DNA from 4 places in the Delftia sp. CH05 genome. Region 2 is predicted to be linked to each of the others. Evidence: predicted binding sites of a transcription regulator. Region 2 holds the regulator's gene; each other region holds the start of a gene.
The links. The regulator LexA, encoded in region 2, represses DNA repair genes until DNA is damaged. The targets are predictions, from matches to a motif close to ACTGTATNNNNATACAGT.
Positions count from the first base shown of each region.

Region 1: the regulator LexA is predicted to act here: its motif matches at 1,817-1,834, upstream of recA (recombinase RecA).
Region 3: the regulator LexA is predicted to act here: its motif matches at 2,832-2,849, upstream of GRX31_RS05300 (DNA topoisomerase IV subunit B).
Region 4: the regulator LexA is predicted to act here: its motif matches at 1,791-1,808, upstream of GRX31_RS19700 (VRR-NUC domain-containing protein).

Region 1 covers NZ_WUMG01000024.1:66,129-70,463, reverse strand. Annotated here, with positions in the region: gene GRX31_RS18565 (sensor histidine kinase) at 1-346, opposite strand, end outside; gene GRX31_RS18560 (response regulator) at 442-1,116, opposite strand; gene GRX31_RS18555 (MarR family winged helix-turn-helix transcriptional regulator) at 1,217-1,717, opposite strand; gene recA (recombinase RecA) at 1,865-2,968, shown strand; gene recX (recombination regulator RecX) at 3,171-3,650, shown strand; gene yddG (aromatic amino acid DMT transporter YddG) at 3,647-4,335, opposite strand, start outside.
Region 2 covers NZ_WUMG01000009.1:98,959-103,293, forward strand. Annotated here, with positions in the region: gene GRX31_RS10185 (MFS transporter) at 1-1,109, shown strand, start outside; gene GRX31_RS10190 (hypothetical protein) at 1,193-1,600, opposite strand; gene lexA (transcriptional repressor LexA) at 1,763-2,437, opposite strand; gene GRX31_RS10200 (asparaginase) at 2,536-3,525, shown strand; gene adk (adenylate kinase) at 3,616-4,272, opposite strand.
Region 3 covers NZ_WUMG01000004.1:40,276-44,610, forward strand. Annotated here, with positions in the region: gene dapA (4-hydroxy-tetrahydrodipicolinate synthase) at 1-622, opposite strand, end outside; gene GRX31_RS05290 (class I SAM-dependent methyltransferase) at 698-1,267, opposite strand; gene GRX31_RS30505 (hypothetical protein) at 1,335-1,484, opposite strand; gene GRX31_RS05295 (MFS transporter) at 1,486-2,712, opposite strand; gene GRX31_RS05300 (DNA topoisomerase IV subunit B) at 2,883-4,335, shown strand, end outside.
Region 4 covers NZ_WUMG01000027.1:71,518-75,852, forward strand. Annotated here, with positions in the region: gene GRX31_RS19680 (helix-turn-helix transcriptional regulator) at 1-68, shown strand, start outside; gene GRX31_RS19685 (Com family DNA-binding transcriptional regulator) at 465-632, shown strand; gene GRX31_RS19690 (hypothetical protein) at 642-1,349, shown strand; gene GRX31_RS19695 (hypothetical protein) at 1,425-1,688, opposite strand; gene GRX31_RS19700 (VRR-NUC domain-containing protein) at 1,844-3,517, shown strand; gene GRX31_RS19705 (helicase C-terminal domain-containing protein) at 3,514-4,335, shown strand, end outside.

The DNA.
Region 1 (4,335 bases), on a different contig from region 2:
GAGCCTCGTCGGGCTCGGGCGGCGGCGGCAGGTCGCGCTCGCCGGCCAGGTATTCGCCCTTCACGCCCAGCACCTGGAAATACACGGTGTCCGACTCGTCGGCACGCAGGATCTCGCTGGCCGACTGCGGCAGGTTGAACAGCACCTTGCCGTGCTGCACCATCACCAGTTGGGCCAGCGCCTGGGCGTTGTATTCCAGCGCGCGGTCGAAGGGTTTGTTGGCCAGGCCCTGGGCCACCAGCCAGGTCAGCGCCAGGCTCACGGGCCACAGCAGCAGCAGCGGCGTGAGCATCCAGTCAAGGATCTCGCCGAACAGGGAGCGCTGTTCACGCTGGAAGATTTTCATCGGCGGGCAGCCCCTTACGGCGGGTTCACGGCCCCGCGGCAACCACCACTATGCGCAGGCAAGCCAACCCGGGCCTGACAGCCACGGCAGCGGCCTCAGGACGCGATCTTCTCAAGGCAGTAGCCCAGGCCGCGCACGGTGGCGATGCGGATGGGGCCGCGCTCTATCTTCTTGCGCAGCCGGTGGATGTAGACCTCGATGGCGTTGTTGCTGACTTCGTCGCCCCACTCGCACAGGCGCTCGACCAACTGGTCCTTGCTGACCAGCCGACCGGCCCGCTGCAGCAGCACTTCCAGCAGGCCCAGCTCGCGCGCCGACAGCTCGACCATCTTGCCGTCGATGGTTGCCACGCGGCCGGCCTGGTCGTAGACCAGCGGGCCGTGCTTGATGGTGCTGCTGGCGCCGCCCATGCCGCGCCGCGTGAGGGCGCGCACGCGCGCCTCCAGCTCGGACAGCGCAAACGGCTTGGCCATGTAGTCGTCGGCGCCGTAGTCCAGCCCCTGCACGCGCTCTTCCACGCTGTCGGCCGCCGTGAGGATGAGCACCGGCAGCGCATCGCCGCGGCCGCGCAGCTTCTTGAGCACTTCGAGCCCGTGCATCTTGGGCAGGCCCAGGTCCAGGATCAGCAAATCGAATTCGCTGCTGGTCATCAGCGCGGTGTCGGCCTCGCTGCCATTGGCCACATGGCTGACCACGGCGCCCGAGCCGCGCAGGCTGCGCAGCAGGCCATCGGCCAGGACCTGGTCGTCTTCGGCAATCAGAATGCGCATGGGGGATGTCTCCTGTAATGCAAGCGCGCTCTGGGAGTTGGAAATGCGCGCCTTTAATTCCCAGGATTCTAGGATGCGCCCCGCAGTGCGGGCAGGGACCTTACCCGAGTGAGCCGCCGCCCGCGTAGGCCTCCAGCCCCAGCGCCACCACGGTGGCGATGTCGTCGCCGACTTCCTCGCGGAATTCGGCCTCGGCCTGGGAGACGGCGTCATGGAAAGCCTGCAGCCAGGCCAGGCCCGCTGGCGTGAAGCGGATGCGGCGCGCGCGCGCATCGCGCTCGTCGCTCTCGCGCGTGACCAGGCCCCAGGCCTCGCACTGGGTCACCAGGTCGCCCATGGACTGCTTGGTCATGCCTGCGCGCTCTGCCAGGTCCGTCAGCCGGTCGCCAGCCAGCGACAGATGCCGCGTGATGTGGATATGGGCCGCCCCCACCTTGTCGCGCGCAGCGAGGTTGGACAGTGCCAGCGGCACCTCCACATCGCGCGCCATGAGCTGCAGTACACGCGCGTCGAACCGCCGCATGGCATGGCCGAGCAGGCGGCCCAGGTGGGTCTGGCGCCAGGCGTCGGCGGGCGGCGTGACGGGGGAAAGCTCACTCATGGATGCATTGTGGAGGCAAATCCAACAAGTCAGGAAAACTGACCAAAAACACCAACAAATCAAGACAGCAAGCCCATAAACTACTGTTCAAGCATCCAGCCTGAATGCAAATACAGAGCTGAATCCATACCCAACCCAGGAGTCCGCATGAACACCGCCGTCACCACCGCCAACAGTGAAAAAGCCAAGGCCCTGCAGGCCGCACTCGCCCAGATCGAAAAGCAGTTCGGCAAGGGCACGATCATGCGCCTGGGTGAAGGCGAAGCCATCCAGGACATCCAGGTCGTCTCCACCGGCTCGCTGGGCCTGGACATCGCCCTGGGTGTGGGCGGCCTGCCCCGTGGCCGCGTGATCGAGATCTACGGCCCTGAATCCTCGGGCAAGACCACGCTGACGCTGCAGGTCATCGCCGAAATGCAAAAGCAGGGCGGCACCTGCGCCTTCATCGACGCAGAACACGCGCTGGACACCAGCTATGCCCAGAAGCTGGGCGTGAACCTCAACGAAGTGCTGATCAGCCAGCCCGACACCGGCGAGCAGGCCCTGGAAATCGTGGACAGCCTGGTGCGCTCGGGCGCCGTGGACATGATCGTCGTGGACTCGGTGGCCGCACTGACCCCCCGCGCCGAAATCGAAGGCGAGATGGGCGACCAGCTGCCCGGCCTGCAGGCCCGCCTGATGAGCCAGGCGCTGCGCAAGCTGACCTCCACCATCAAGAAGACCAATTGCATGGTCATCTTCATCAACCAGATCCGCATGAAGATCGGCGTGATGTTCGGCAGCCCCGAAACCACCACGGGCGGCAATGCGCTGAAGTTCTACGCCTCGGTCCGCCTGGACATCCGCCGCACCGGCACCATCAAGAAGGGCGACGAAGCCATCGGCAACGAAACCAAGGTCAAGGTCGTCAAGAACAAGGTCTCGCCCCCGTTCAAGACCGCCGAGTTCGACATCCTCTTCGGCGAAGGCATCTCGCGCGAAGGTGAAATCCTGGACATGGGTGTCAACGCCAAGATCCTCGACAAGTCGGGGGCCTGGTACGCCTACAACGGCGAAAAGATCGGCCAGGGTCGCGACAACGCCCGCGAATTCCTGCGCGAGAACAGCGGCCTGGCCGTGGAGATCGAAAACAAGGTGCGCGACAGCCTGGGCATTGCCCTGCTGCCTACGGCCGGCGGCGATGCGCCCGAAGCCAAGGCCGCCAAGGGCGCCAAGGCCAAGGCCGACAAGGACGGCGTGATCGAAGCCTGAGCGCCCAGACCCCTCACAGCAGGCGCCGCAGCGCCTGCGCACACTGTGTTTGCCATCTTGGCGCAGGCTCACGTCTGCGCCTTTTTTATCGCCGGGACGCCCCAAGGCAAAAAAGCGGCCCCCTTGGGGGGCAGCGGACCTTGCGCAGCAAGGGGAGCGTGGGGGCCTTTTTTATTCGGGATGATTCAGGAGACATTGCCGCATGGGATTCGCCAAGCTGTCGCTCAAAGGCCGGGCGCTCAAGCTGCTGGGCCAGCGCGAACATTCACGGCTGGAGCTGGAACGCAAGCTCGCCCCCCATGTGGAGGAAGGCGAGGACCTGGGCGCCATGCTCGACGCGCTGGAGCAGCGCGGCTTCATCAGCGCCGAGCGCGTGGCCGAGTCCGTGCTGCATCGCAAGGCCGCGCGCTTTGGCACATCGCGCGTGGTGCAGGAGCTGCGCAGCAAGGGGCTGGACGATGGCCTGGTGCGCGCCGCCGCAGAACAATTGCGCGCCACCGAACTGCAGCGCGCCCATGCCGTATGGCGCCAGCGCTTCGGCACACCGCCGGCCACCCCGCAGGAACGCCTCAAGCAGATGCGCTTTCTGGCCGCGCGCGGCTTTGGCGGAGAAATAGCGAGCAAGGTGCTGCGCGGGCGCAGCGAAGACTGGAATGACGGAGCTGCAGACGAAGGCAACTAATCCACGCGCCGGGTTGCGCCCCAGCACACCAGCGACCCCACGGTCACCAGCGCCACGCCCTGCCAGAAGCCCCAGCCCGGCTGCACCTGCAGCCAGGCACTGGCCAGCAAGGCAGAGAACACGGGCGTGAAGTACGAGGCCGCCGCCATCACGGCCAGATGCCCGTGCTGTATGCCGTGCTCCCAGCAGCTGTAGCCCATGGCCGTGAGCCCGCCCACGGCCAGCAGTTGCAGCACCACGGTGCCTGACCAGTGCATGCCGCCTTCGCCACCCAGCCACAACCACTTGATCCACAGCGCCAGCGCAGTCCAGATCAGGAACAACCCCACGGCATTGTGCCCCCCACCCCAGCGCCGAGCAGCCAGCGAATAGCAGGGCCACAGCAGGGCCGCGCCAAAGGCGAGTCCATAGGCCAGCGGATTGGCCAGCATGTGGTCTGCCATGTCATGCATCTGCAGGGACTCGCCGCCCAGAACGCGCGTCAGACCCCACAGGCACAGCAGCACGCCGGGCCACAGCCACCAGCGCGCATGCTGCTGGCGCAGCAGCACCGCCAAGACGATGGTCAGGCTGGGCCACAGGTAATTGATCAGCCCCAGCTCCAGCGCCTGGGCGCGGTCCTGCGCCAGACCGATCGCCAGCGACAGACAGATTTCATAGACCGCAAACAGCAGGCCGCAGCCCC
Region 2 (4,335 bases):
CGCTGTTGCCCTTCATGGTGCTGGAGCGCGGCTACAGCTATACGGAAGCCAGCGGCCTGATGCTGGCGGCCACGGGCCTGTCGAGCATGGTCCAGCCGCTGTTCGGCCTGTATGCCGACCGGTCGCCACGGCCCTGGATGGTGCCGGCCGGCTTTGTGGTGGCCGCCCTGGGCCTGGCCCTGGTGGGCATGAGCCCGGACTACTGGGTCAGCTGGTTGGCTGCCGTGCTGTGCGGCCTGGGGATCGCGGCCTACCATCCGTCCGCAACGGTGGCGGCCCGCATGGCGGGCGGCAGCTCGCAGAAGGCGATGAGCGTGTTTTCGGTGGGCGGAACGGCGGGGGCATCGTTCGCTCCCATGCTGGCGGCGGCCGTGGTGGGCGCAGGCGCCTTGCACCGCAGCTGGATGCTGGCCCTGCCTGCAGCGGCCATGCTGGTGCTCTGGTATGCCTGTACCTGGCGGGATGGAGCCAAGGACCATTGCGCCACCCGGCGCCCGGCCGTGGCGCAGGGCGAATTGCCGGCCAACCACTGGCGCGCCTTCTTCCTGCTGTGCGGGGTCATCGTCTGCTGGTCGATTCCCTATGTGACGGTGCTGTCCACCCTGCCCATGTTCGTGACGCGCGAGCTGGGCGGCTCGGACTTCATGGGAGCGGCCACGCTGACCTCATTCACAGCCGCTGCGGCGGTGGGTACTTTGCTGGGGGGCACGCTTGCAGATCGCCGGGGGCGCATGCAGGCCATCCGCGCCGGCTACCTGCTGGCATTGCCTGCTCTGGCGGCCCTGGCCCTGGCCTCCACGCCATGGATGGCGCTGGCCTGCACCATGGCCCTGGGCGTGTGCATGTTTCTTCCGTTTGCCGCCCAGGTCACGCTGGCCCAGGACTATCTGCCGCGCAACCAGGCCACGGCCAGCGGGCTGACCCTGGGGCTGGCCATGTCGATAGGCGGCATGGTGGCGCCGTTGTTCGGCATGCTGTCCGATGCGCGCGGACTGCGTTTTTCGTTGAGCGTCGTGCTGTGCATTCTGTGCGTTGCCGCGGCGCAGGCGTGGTGCATGCGCAATCGGCGCAGCGAGGGGAGTGCTGCACCGGCGGCTGTCAGGGCCTGATGCGCAGCCCCTGCCGCTGGGCAAGGCAAGAGACAGGCCCGGGCTCTCGCAGACCGGGTGGACGGGTTGGTCTCAGGGCGACCTCAGGCCGGTGTCTGCGCGCCGTGCGCTTCCATGCGTTCCAGGGCGGCACAGACATCGGCCATGCGGCCCGAGATGAACAGGCATTCGGGCTGCTCCTGCGGCGAGCGCTGGATGATGCGCAGACCCGAAGGCAGGGCCTGATCTGCCGGAAGGGAGGGCAGTTCGGGTTGCAGGGGCAGCAGCAGCTGCGCATCCCTGTGTTCTGGCAGCCGTGCTGACTTGCTGCGCCGCTGCTGGCTGCGGCGGCGGGCCTTGCTGAAGGACAGGATGGTCGCCTGCTCGGATTGCACAGGCGATTCGGGCTGGATGGTGCGCATGGCGGGCTCCATGGCGGCGGCGGGCAGGCGAATGCCCTGTGCCAGGCGCAGGAAGGACAGAGAAGACAGTGTTGGCAGAGCGAATCCCATGTGACGACTCCTGTTGGCGTATTTCAAAGAGGCATGGACACAGGCAGGATTGCGGTTTGCGGGCAAAGCTCCGCCCAGGGCGAAGCTGCAAGGCTTCGCGCCTACCACCTGGGCGGTGCATGAAGTAGGGGGTGGCAACCCGTGCAGGGCTGCCCGTCCGGCTTACATGGACATGCTGTTGCGGATCAGCCCCACGGCCAGGCCTTCAATGGCAAAGGCCTCTTCGGGAGCGACGCGGATCACCGGGTAATCGGGGTTTTCCGGCAGGAGCTCCACGCCCTGCGTGGTGCGGCGCAGGCGCTTGACGGTGACTTCATCTCCCAGGCGTGCCACGACGATCTGCCCGTTGCGGGCTTCATGCGCGGACTGCACGGCCAGCAGATCGCCGTCCATGATGCCCGCGTCGCGCATGGACATGCCGCGCACGCGCAGCAGATAGTCCGGGCGGACCTGGAACAGGCTGGGTTCGACGGAATAGGTCTGGTCGATATGTTCCTGGGCGAGAATGGGCGAGCCCGCCGCAACGCGGCCCACCAGCGGCAGCATCAGCGGCGCCAGGGCCGACAGCGGCAGCCCGAAGCTGGTGCCGCGTGCGGCATTGATGTTGCGCACGGTGTCGGTACGCAGGCGAATGCCGCGGGAGGTGCCGCTGACCAGTTCGATCACGCCTTTGCGGGCCAGGGCCTGCAGATGTTCCTCTGCTGCGTTGGCGGACTTGAAGCCCAGCGTGTTGGCGATTTCCGCGCGGGTGGGGGGCGCGCCCGTGCGGGAGATGGCGGCCTGGATCAGGTCCAGGATCTGTTGCTGGCGGGCGGTGAGCTTGGGATGGTCGAGCATGGCGTGCGTCCGGTCCTTGAATTCAGATGGCAGGCAGAGAAGTCATCTGATGATTTATACAGTATCTGTATTTTTAACCAGTTTTCCAAGAGGTGCAAGTGGGGCAGTCAAAGTTGGTGATTCTTGGCACGGGCGGCACCATCGCCGGCCGGGCGGATTCGCAGTCGCAGGCAGTGGGATACAAGGCCGGACAGATCACGGTGCAGTCGCTGCTCGATGCCGTGCCGGATCTGGAGCAGCAGGCGCTGGGGCCTGTGCAGACGCAGCAGATCGCGCAGGTGGACAGCAAGGATATGGACTGGTCCGTGTGGCGCGCGTTGCTGCGTGCCTGCACGCAGGCGCTGGAGGATGCGGACACACGCGCCGTGGTGATCACGCATGGAACGGACACGCTGGAAGAGACGGCCTGGCTGCTGCACAGCCTGCTGCCTGCCGCCAAGCCCATAGTGCTCACTTGCGCCATGCGCCCGGCCACGGCCCTGCTGGCCGACGGACCGCAGAATCTGCGCGATGCCGTGACCGTGGCCGCCAGCGGCGGGCGCAGCGGTGTGTGGGTGGTGGCCGGCGGCGAGGTGCATGCGGCGGCCCAGGTGCAAAAGGTCCACCCTTACCGACTGCAGGCCATGCGCTCCATGGAAGGTGGCCCGCAGGCCGTGGTGGAGGAAGGACGCGTGCGCTGGCTGGTGCCTGATGCGCCGGTCACGCCGGTCGCCCCCGTTGCGCGGATGGTGACTTCCGCTCCCGCTCTGTCTGACCTGCTGGCGCTGGATGAGCTGCCCTGGGTCGAGGTGGTGTTCAGCGGTGCCCTGGCGCGTGCCTGCGGCGTGGATGCGCTGGTGGCCGCCGGCGTGCGCGGCATCGTGGTGGCCGGCACGGGCAATGCGACCATTCACGAAAGCATGGAAGCGGCCTTGCTGCGTGCGCGCGACAAAGGCGTCTGGATCTGGCGGGGCACGCGCTGCGCCGAAGGCCTGCCCGTTGCCTCGGGGCTTGGCACGGACCCCGCAGAGGCCGATCTGGTCCAACTGCCCGTGGCCAAGGCACGGATTGCCATGATGCTGGCGCTGGCCGCGCAGCCGCGCGACTGATCCTCCGGGCGTCGCCGGCGCTTCAGATGCAGGCGGGCAACAAAAAAGCACCCGGCGGGTGCTTTTCTGGGGTCTGGCGCATGGCCTGTGTCATTCAGCCAGTGCTGCCAGGGCGCGCTGGGTGATGTCTTCCACCGAGCCCAGGCCGCTGATGGCGCGGTACTTGGGGGCTGCTGCGGCTTCCTTCTCGGCCCAGGCGCGGTAGTAGTCCACCAGCGGGCGGGTCTGGCTGCTGTAGACGTCCAGGCGCTTCTTGACCGTTTCTTCCTTGTCGTCCTCGCGCTGCACCAGCGGCTCGCCGGTCACGTCGTCCAGGCCTTCGACCTTGGGCGGGTTGAACGTGACGTGGTAGGTGCGGCCCGAAGCGGGGTGGGAGCGGCGGCCGCTCATGCGCTCGATGATGGCATCGAAGGGCACATCGATCTCGAGCACGTAGTCCAGCTTCACGCCGGCGGCCTTCATGGCGTCGGCCTGGGGAATGGTGCGGGGAAATCCGTCGAACAGGAAGCCGTTGGCGCAATCGGGCTGGGCAATGCGCTCCTTGACCAGATTGATGATCAGGTCGTCGCTGACCAGTTGGCCGGCGTCCATCACGGCCTTGGCCTGCTGGCCCAGGGGCGTGCCGGCCTTGACGGCGGCACGCAGCATGTCACCGGTGGAGATCTGGGGAATGCCGTACTTCTGGCAGATGAAAGCGGCTTGCGTGCCTTTGCCGGCGCCGGGTGCGCCCAACAAAATCAGTTTCATGGAAGTCCTTGAGGAGAGTAGAAATTCTTGTCTGCCGGATCGGCCCACCGGGGCGGACAGTCC
Region 3 (4,335 bases), on a different contig from region 2:
CGTGGCCGCCGCACAGCATCAGTGCCACAGCGGTCGGATCATCGCCGGAGTACACGCCGAAGCCTTCGGGCACTTCACGGATCAGCCACTGGGCGCGTTCGATGTTGCCCGTGGCTTCCTTGATGCCGATGATGGCGGGAATCTGCGCCAGGCGCAGCACGGTGTCGTGCTGCATGTCGGCCACCGAGCGGCCGGGCACGTTGTAGAGCACCACAGGCAGGTCGCCCACCGCTTCGGCAATGGCCTTGAAATGCTGGTACTGGCCTTCCTGCGTGGGCTTGTTGTAGTAGGGCACGACCTGCAGCTGGCTGTCGGCACCGACCTTCTTGGCGTAGCGGGCCAGCTCGATGGCCTCGTGCGTGCTGTTGGCGCCGCAGCCGGCCATCACGGGAACGCGGCCCGCAGCCTGCTCGACGGACACGCGGATGATTTCGCAGTGTTCCTCCACGTTGACGGTGGGGGATTCGCCTGTCGTTCCCACCACGCCGATGCAGTCCGTGCCCTCGGCCACATGCCAGTCGATGAGTTTTCGCAGCGCCGGGTAGTCAACACTACCGTCCTCGTGCATGGGCGTGATGAGGGCAACGATGCTGCCAGTGAGAGCGACGGAGGAGGATGTCATGTCCGCAAGAAAAAACGGGAAAGGATCATTCTAACGAGTGTCGGAGGCAGGCCCAAGGCGGTCTCCTGTAGGGATTCAGGCGATTGCAGAGCCTGACGCCTTCTGATGCGCCAGCATGGCCACGGGTTCCCGGCCTGTTGCATCGGGGCGCAGTGCCGCGATGCGCTGGACCATGCGATCGGGCTCGCCCAGCTGGCCGTGCTCGTAGGCCACGATGTGCCAGCCCGCGCAGGTCTGCAGCAGCTCGCCGGGCGCCAGCAGGAAATCGGGCCGGGAAGGCTTGCCGAAGGCCTCGTTGCCCTGGGCAAAGGTTTCGTACAGCAGCACGCCGCCGGGTGCCACGCTGCCCAGCAGCGCCGGCCACAGCGGGCGCCACAGATAGTGGGTCACGACCACGGCGCCGAACTGCCTGCCGGGCAGGGGCCAGGGGCCGTTTTCAATGTCGGCGCACAGCAGCTCGCCCACGCCCTGCAGGCCGGCCAGGGCCTGGGCGTCGCGGTCCACGCCCGTCACTGCATGGCCGCGTGCATGGAACCAGCGCATGTGGCGGCCAGGGCCGCAGGCCACGTCGAGCACGGTGGCCTCGGGTGCCAGAAGATGCGACCAGCGTTGGATCCAGGGCGAAGGCGGCGTGGCTGCGTGCATGTGAAATCTCGGAAATGAATTGAAAGCGGCCGCCATTGTGCCGCCAGGCCTTTGCCGCGCTTCAATTTCAGAAGCAGGCCCAGAGCTGGTCGGCCATGCCCAGCATGAACTCGGGCTGCAGATAGAGCATGAAGACCAGGCCCAGCACCAGCAGCACGGCGGCCCACAGCGCCAGCCTGCGCAGCAGCTGTGGGCGGGGCGTGGTGGCTGTCGTCATGTCAGGCCGCCGCCTGCGCCGCACGCGGCCTTGCCACCGGGGCTTCGCGTATCGGCAGGTTCAGCAGGCCGGCGGCCACGCCCAGGCCGATGGCAAGGTACCACACCACCTGGTAGCTGCCCGTGTGGTCATACAGATAGCCGCCCAGCCAGACGCCCAGGAAGCTGCCGACCTGGTGGCTGAAGAACACCATGCCGCTCAACATGGACAGATGCTGCACGCCGAAGATCTGGGCCACGGTGGCGTTGGTCAGCGGCACGGTGGACAGCCACAGTAGGCCCATGGCGGCAGAGAAGATGTAGACCGACCAGGGCGTCAGCGGCGCGAGCAGGAAGAGCACGATCACCACCGAGCGCGTGAAGTAGATGGTGGACAGCAGGTAGCGCTTGGGCAGGCGCTGGCCCAGGTTGCCGGCCACGTAGGTGCCAACGATGTTGAACAGCCCCACCAGCGCCAGCGAGATGCTGGCCACCTGCGGTGCCAGGCCGTAGTCCTTGAGGTAGCTGGGCATGTGCACGCCGATGAACATCACCTGGAAGCCGCAGACGAAGTAGCCGGCCGTCAGCAGCACGAAGCTGGGCGTGCGCAGCGCTTCGGCGACGGCCTGGCCCGCGCTCTGGTCGCGCACGGGTCGGGTATTGCCGGCCGTGAAGCCCGGCTCGCGCAGGCCGAAGGCCAGCGGAATGATCATCAGGGCGCACAGCGACAGCAGCAGCAGGGCGTTGGACCAGCCGAAGTTCGAGATCAGGCTGCCTTCCACGGGCACCATGAAGAACTGGCCGAAGGAGCCCGCCGCCGCCGTCACGCCCATGGCCCAGCTGCGCCGCGCCACGGGAATCTGGCGGCCCAGCACGCCGTAGATCACGGCATAGGTGGTGCCGGCCTGGGCTGCGCCTATCACCACGCCGGCCGTCAGGGCGAACCAGGTTGTCGTGGGCGCCATGGCCATGCCGGCCAGGCCCAGCGCATACAGCAGCGCGCCCACCAGGAGCACGCGGAAGGCGCCGAAGCGGTCGGCCAGCATGCCGCCGAAGATGCCGAGCACGCCCCAGGACAGGTTCTGGATGGCAATGGCCAGCGCGAAGGACTCGCGCGTCCAGCCCATCTCCTGGGTGATAGGCTGCAGCCACAGGCCGAAGCCGTGCCGGATTCCCATGGACAGCGTCACGACTGCGCCCCCGCACAGCAGTATCTGCACCATGGACATGGGTTGGTTGTTTTTGTGCATGCGGCAAACTTTAGCGAAACTCCGGGTTTTGCGCTGCGACGCATGGGTCGCCCATGCGCCAGCGCGGCACTTCGTAGCCCTTGGCGGCACTGGCCTTTTCGGGATAGTCAATGTCAATGACTGTGAATGTATCCAGCACTGAGCCGGGCCGCGCACTACAATCCGCCCCCATGGCAGTCAAACCATCTCCCACTTCCGCCAGCGAATACTCCGAAGGCTCGATACGCGTGCTCAAGGGCCTGGAGCCCGTCAAGCAGCGTCCCGGCATGTACACGCGCACCGACAACCCCCTGCATGTGCTGCAGGAGGTGATCGACAACGCGGCCGACGAGGCGCTGGCCGGCTTCGGCAAGAAAATCCGCTTCACCCTGCATTCCGACGGCTCCTACAGCGTCGAGGACGACGGCCGGGGCATCCCCTTCGGCATGCACCCCGAGGAAAAGGCGCCCGTGGTGGAGCTGGTCTTCACCCGCCTGCATGCGGGCGGCAAGTTCGACAAGGGCAAGGGCGGCGCCTACAGCTTCTCGGGCGGCCTGCATGGCGTGGGCGTCTCGGTCACGAATGCGCTGGCCACGCGCCTTGAGGCCTGCATCCACCGCGAGGGCAAGGTGGCCACCATCGCGTTCTCGGGCGGCGACGTGGTCGAGCCCCTGCAGTCGCGGCCGCTGGCCGCGGGCGAGCGCAAGCAGGGCACGACCGTGCGCGTGTGGCCCGATGCCCGCTACTTCGAATCCTCCCAGCTGCCCATGGGCGAGCTGATGCATCTGCTGCGCAGCAAGGCCGTGCTCATGCCCGGCGTGTCGGTGACCCTGGTCAACGAGAAGACGCGCGACACCCAGACCTGGCAGTTCAAGGGCGGCCTGCGCGACTATCTGCAGCAAAGCCTGCATGGCGAGGCCGTCATCCCCCTGTTCGAAGGCGAGGGCTTTGCCGACCGCAACCACGACAGCTTTGCCGAAGGCGAGGGCGCCGCCTGGTGCGTGGCCTTCACCGAGGATGGCGCGCCGCTGCGCGAAAGCTATGTCAACCTGATCCCCACCACGGCCGGCGGCACGCACGACAGCGGCCTGCGCGACGGCCTGTTCCAGGCGGTCAAGGCCTTCATCGAGATGCATTCGCTGCTGCCCAAGGGCGTCAAGCTCATGCCTGACGACGTCTTCGCGCGCGCCAGCTACGTGCTCAATGCCAAGGTGCTGGACCCGCAGTTCCAGGGCCAGATCAAGGAGCGCCTGAACTCGCGCGATGCCGTGCGCCTGGTCAGTGGCTACGTTCGCCCTGCGCTGGAGCTGTGGCTCAACGAGCATGTGGAATGGGGCCGCAAGCTGGCCGAGATCGCCATCAAGGCTGCCCAGACCCGCCAGAAGGCGGGCCAGAAGGTCGAAAAGCGCAAGGGCTCGGGCGTGGCCGTGCTGCCCGGCAAGCTCACCGATTGCGAAAGCCGCGACTTGAGCCTGAACGAGGTCTTCCTGGTCGAGGGCGACTCGGCCGGCGGCAGCGCCAAGATGGGACGCGACAAGGAAACCCAGGCCGTGCTGCCCCTGCGCGGCAAGGTGCTCAACACCTGGGAAGTCGACCGTGACCGCCTGTTCGCCAACAACGAGATCCACGACATCTCGGTGGCCA
Region 4 (4,335 bases), on a different contig from region 2:
TCTACCGCAAGCTGGGAGCCGCCAATCGGCAGGACGCCTTGTCGAGGATGCGCAGGCCGGATTTGTAGCGCGTGTCGCGCGCTTGTGCGAACCCGCGCGAGCGCCGTGCGCGGGGCCAGCCCTTCGAGAAGCAGGGAAACCGGCCCTACGGCAGGACGCTCCGGCAGGCAATGCCAAACCGCTGGGCCAGCGCGTGCAGGCGCCTGTCTCGCGACCACAGGCTTGCTCGACGTAAGCGGTGCAGCTACGTCCGGCATAGTTTTACCTACAGGTTTCGCGCCAGCACAATAAAAGTCCGCCCAAGCCATACGGCGGACTTCCTGAAATCTACTGTGCCGAGGCCTCATGTTTTGTTTTGCCAGTTGCTCTCCTGTCGGCTTCAACGCCGTCCTTCTCAGCGGCGGTACGTTGCCATTTCTGGTGTCCGACGGCATGTTGTTTCAACCATTGCAGTGAGGCAGCGCATGGAGCAGGAAGTGAGATGCGCGAACTGCAATCGAAAGCTCGCCATGGGCGTCTTTCAGCTACTGAACATCAAGTGCCCGCGTTGCGGCACGTTGAATTCCCTGAGGGTCCAAGCGAACCCCCCACCCGAGTGCCGCCGAGCGCCTTCGACTCCATCCATTGAATAGGAGGCCTCCATGGCTCAAGTTTCCAAGGTTCTCGTCTCGGATCAGTACATGCCGCCGGACAACATCCAGCAGTACAAAAGCACGACGGGTTTCCCTCTTGTTTACGATTCGCGGCATATCAATCCGCATGCGCTCGTGTTCGACAACACGGGGCGTCCTGCCAACTACAACCCTGCCAACAACCGCCACACCATCGTGATGGATGTGCGCTTCAGCGATGGCTATCTGGCCGCTTGCCACATGGGCATCATTGCCAGGCACAAAGGCTCATACAGTGTGGCGGGTGACAACCGTGGCGGTGCTGTCATTGCGGGCAATTGGGGCTATTCGCCAGGCAGCGTGGCGCTTGAGGAAATTGAGATCACCAACACCAAGGACAACGGTGACTCGCACCATCGTCCGTCCGCTCAATATCCGCGTGGTGCCATCGGCGAGGCCAAGCTCGAGGAACTGCGCTGGTATCGACTGGTGATCGAAAGCATTTCCAAGAACGGCAGCATCGGCCACGCAGTCCGGGCAACGGACAAGAGTACGGGCCAGACCGTATTCAGCCTGCCAACCTTCTGGTCGGATTACTCGGCCAACTATGACTCCCGTGACGCAGGCAAGGTGGTGTTGTTCAGCATCAGTGATCCCAACAAGCCTGCCGCCGGCTTTGTCTATACACGCCTGATCAGCTATTGGTCGGATGCTGACGAGGTGATAGCCAATCCGTAAGTGATCTGAGAGCGGGTCCCAGGGCAGCGTGTAGCCGTATCGCCGCCATGCCCTGGTCCTCCTGGCAGGGAGTGGTCAATACGCATGCTGCCATGCGTTGCGCATCGTGCTGCCTTTGGTGGAAAGCCAGTCTGTAGGCGAGGGCCAGCGACACGCAATCTCCTGGGAATCCGGCATATCGGTTGCCCTGCCGCCAAGTGCTGCGAGGCGTTTGGCTGCCTGCACCCTCACGAAAGTTCTGAGGACTTGTTGGAACAGATCTGCCTCGTCCATGCCTGGCTCCAACATCTTCAGGGCTTCTTCGTACAAGGCATCGTCGATCGTCACGGTGATCCGCATGGCGGGCCCTCTGTCAACAAAACAGATGCAATTCTGGGTTTGCGCCAGCCTGCAGGCAAGCGCGCTTCCCTCCGAAGTGGTCACTCCTGTTTTGCTATGATGACTGTATAAAGATACAGTTTTCGAGCGGCCTGGCTGCCCGATCTGCCAGGCCCATGCTCCCTCCCCACCGCTTCTACTACCTGCACAACTTCCAGCGCGCGCTGGACTGGATTGGCCAGCGTTACGGCGATCTGCTGGACGCGCCCGAGCAGGCATTCCTCACCCGTTTCACGCAGCTGCCCCAGCCCTCGCAGGCGCTGATGGTGCGTTTGCTGATGCGGCGCGGGCCGTGGTTTCGGGCCGGCAAGCTGGTGTACGAAGAGATTCCCGGCATTGCCGACGCGGCCGCGCCCCTGCTCGAGCTGGGCTGGCTGGACGCGGACCACCCCATGGCGCTGGAGGAGCTGTTTGCGCTGCACACCAAGCCCGAGCTGCTGCAGCTGTTCGCAGGCGCACCCATTCACTCAGGCCTGCGCAAGGCCGAGCTTTTGCAGGCCCTGCAGCCCCTGCACGAGGCGCCCAGGCCCTATGCGCAATGGCACCAGGGCGTCGGAGCCGGCGAAGCCGCCTGGCGCGTGATGGTGGGCGCGCTGTGCGAGCGCTTTCGGCTGATGTTCTTCGGCAATCTCTACCAGGACTGGTCGGAATTCGTGCTGGCCGACCTGGGCGTGTTCCGCTACGAGGCCGTGGCCTTCGATGCGGCGTCACGGGCCTTCCAGTCGCGCGCCGATGTCGATGGCTACCTGGCCCTGCAGGCCTGCCGCGCGGCGCTGGATGAGGGCGTGGAGATCGATGCGCTGCTGCAGCAGGTGGCCGGATGCGCCAGCGGCAATGCCTGGCTGGAGCAGCGCCGCGCCAAGGTGCTGCTGCGCATAGGCCAGGCCTGCGAGCGCATGCAGGACTGGGAGCGTGCCGAGCAGGCCTATGCGCAAAGCCGCTACCCCGGCGCCCGCCACCGGCGCATGCGCGTGTACGAGCGCATGGAGCGCTTTGCCGATGCCATGGCGCTGGCCCAGGCCGCCCAGGCCCAGCCCGAGAGCGACGAGGAGCTGCAGCGCGTGGCGCGCATGCTGCCGCGCCTGCGCCGCAGCCTGGGGCAGGGCGCACGCGGGCGTGCGGCGGCGCTGGCGCCCGTGGTGGCGCAGATGCGCATGGACGTGGAGCTGGAGCTGCCGGCGCGGCCCAGCTCCGTCGAGTACGTGCTGCGCGACCACTGGCACAGCGACGCCGCGCCGGTGTTCTACGTGGAGAACGCGCTCATCAACTCGCTGTTCGGCCTGCTGTGCTGGCCGGCCATCTTCGCGCCGCTGCCGGGCGCTTTCTTCCACCCGTTCCAGAGCGGCCCGGCCGACCTGTCGGCGCCCGACTTCGTGCAGCGCCGCGCAGCCTTGTTCGAGGAATGCCTGGCGCATCTGGACGATGGCAGCTGGCGCGAGGTCATCGTGCAGCGCCATGCCGACAAGCAGGGCCTGCAGTCGCCCTTCGTGTTCTGGGGCACGCTGAGCGCGCCCCTGCTGGCGCTGGCGCTGGACTGCATTCCGGCTGCCCACCTCAAGCTGTTCTTTGCGCGGCTGCTGCGCGACGTGCAGGCCAACCGCACGGGCTTTCCCGATCTGGTGCGTTTCTGGCCGGCCGAGCGCCGCTACGAACTGGTCGAGGCCAAGGCCCCCGGCGACAAGCTGCAGGACAACCAGATCCGCTGGCTGCAGTACTGTGCCGAGCACGGCATTCCCGTGCGCGTGTGCCACGTCCAGTGGCGCGGCCAGCCGCTGGGAGAGGCCGCGTGAGCTACACCGTGGCCGTGCGCGCGCTGTGCGAGTTCACGGCACGCGCGGGCGACCTGGACCTGCGCTTCACGCCCGCGCCCAGCGCGCTGGAGGGCATGGCCGGCCACAGCCTGGTGCAGTCGCGCAGGGGCAAGGACTACGAGACCGAGATCAGCCTGGCCGGTGAGTACGGCGACCTGCGCGTGCGCGGCCGTGCCGACGGCTTCGATGCCCAGGCCGGCCAGCTGGAGGAAATCAAGACCTACCGCGGCCAGATCGAGGGCGTGCGCGCCCATCACCGGGCACTGCACTGGGCCCAGGCGCGCATCTATGCCCATCTGCTGTGCCAGGCGCGCGGCCTGCAGCGGCTGCGCGTGGCGCTGGTGTATTTCAACGTGGGCAACTCGGAGGAAACCGTGCTGGTGCAGGAGGAAGACGCGGCCACGCTGCGCGCCTTCTTCGAGCAGCAATGCGCGCTGTTCCTGGACTGGGCGCGCAGCGAGGCCGCCCACCGCACGGCGCGCGAGGCGGCGCTGGCCGCGCTGCGCTTTCCCATGCAGGGCTTTCGCGCGGGCCAGCGCGAGCTGGCCGTGGCCGTCTACCGCGTGGCGCGCGCGCAGCAGGGCGGCCAATGCCTGATGGCGCAGGCGCCCACGGGCATCGGCAAGACGCTGGGCACCATCTTCCCCATGCTCAAGGCCATGCCGGACCAGGGCCTGGACAGGCTGTTCTTCCTCACGGCCAAGGGCACGGGCCATGGCCTGGCGCTGCAGGCGCTGGCCAGCGTGAACCGGCAGATTGCCGAGCAGCACCAGCCACCGCCGCAGGAACCGGCTGCG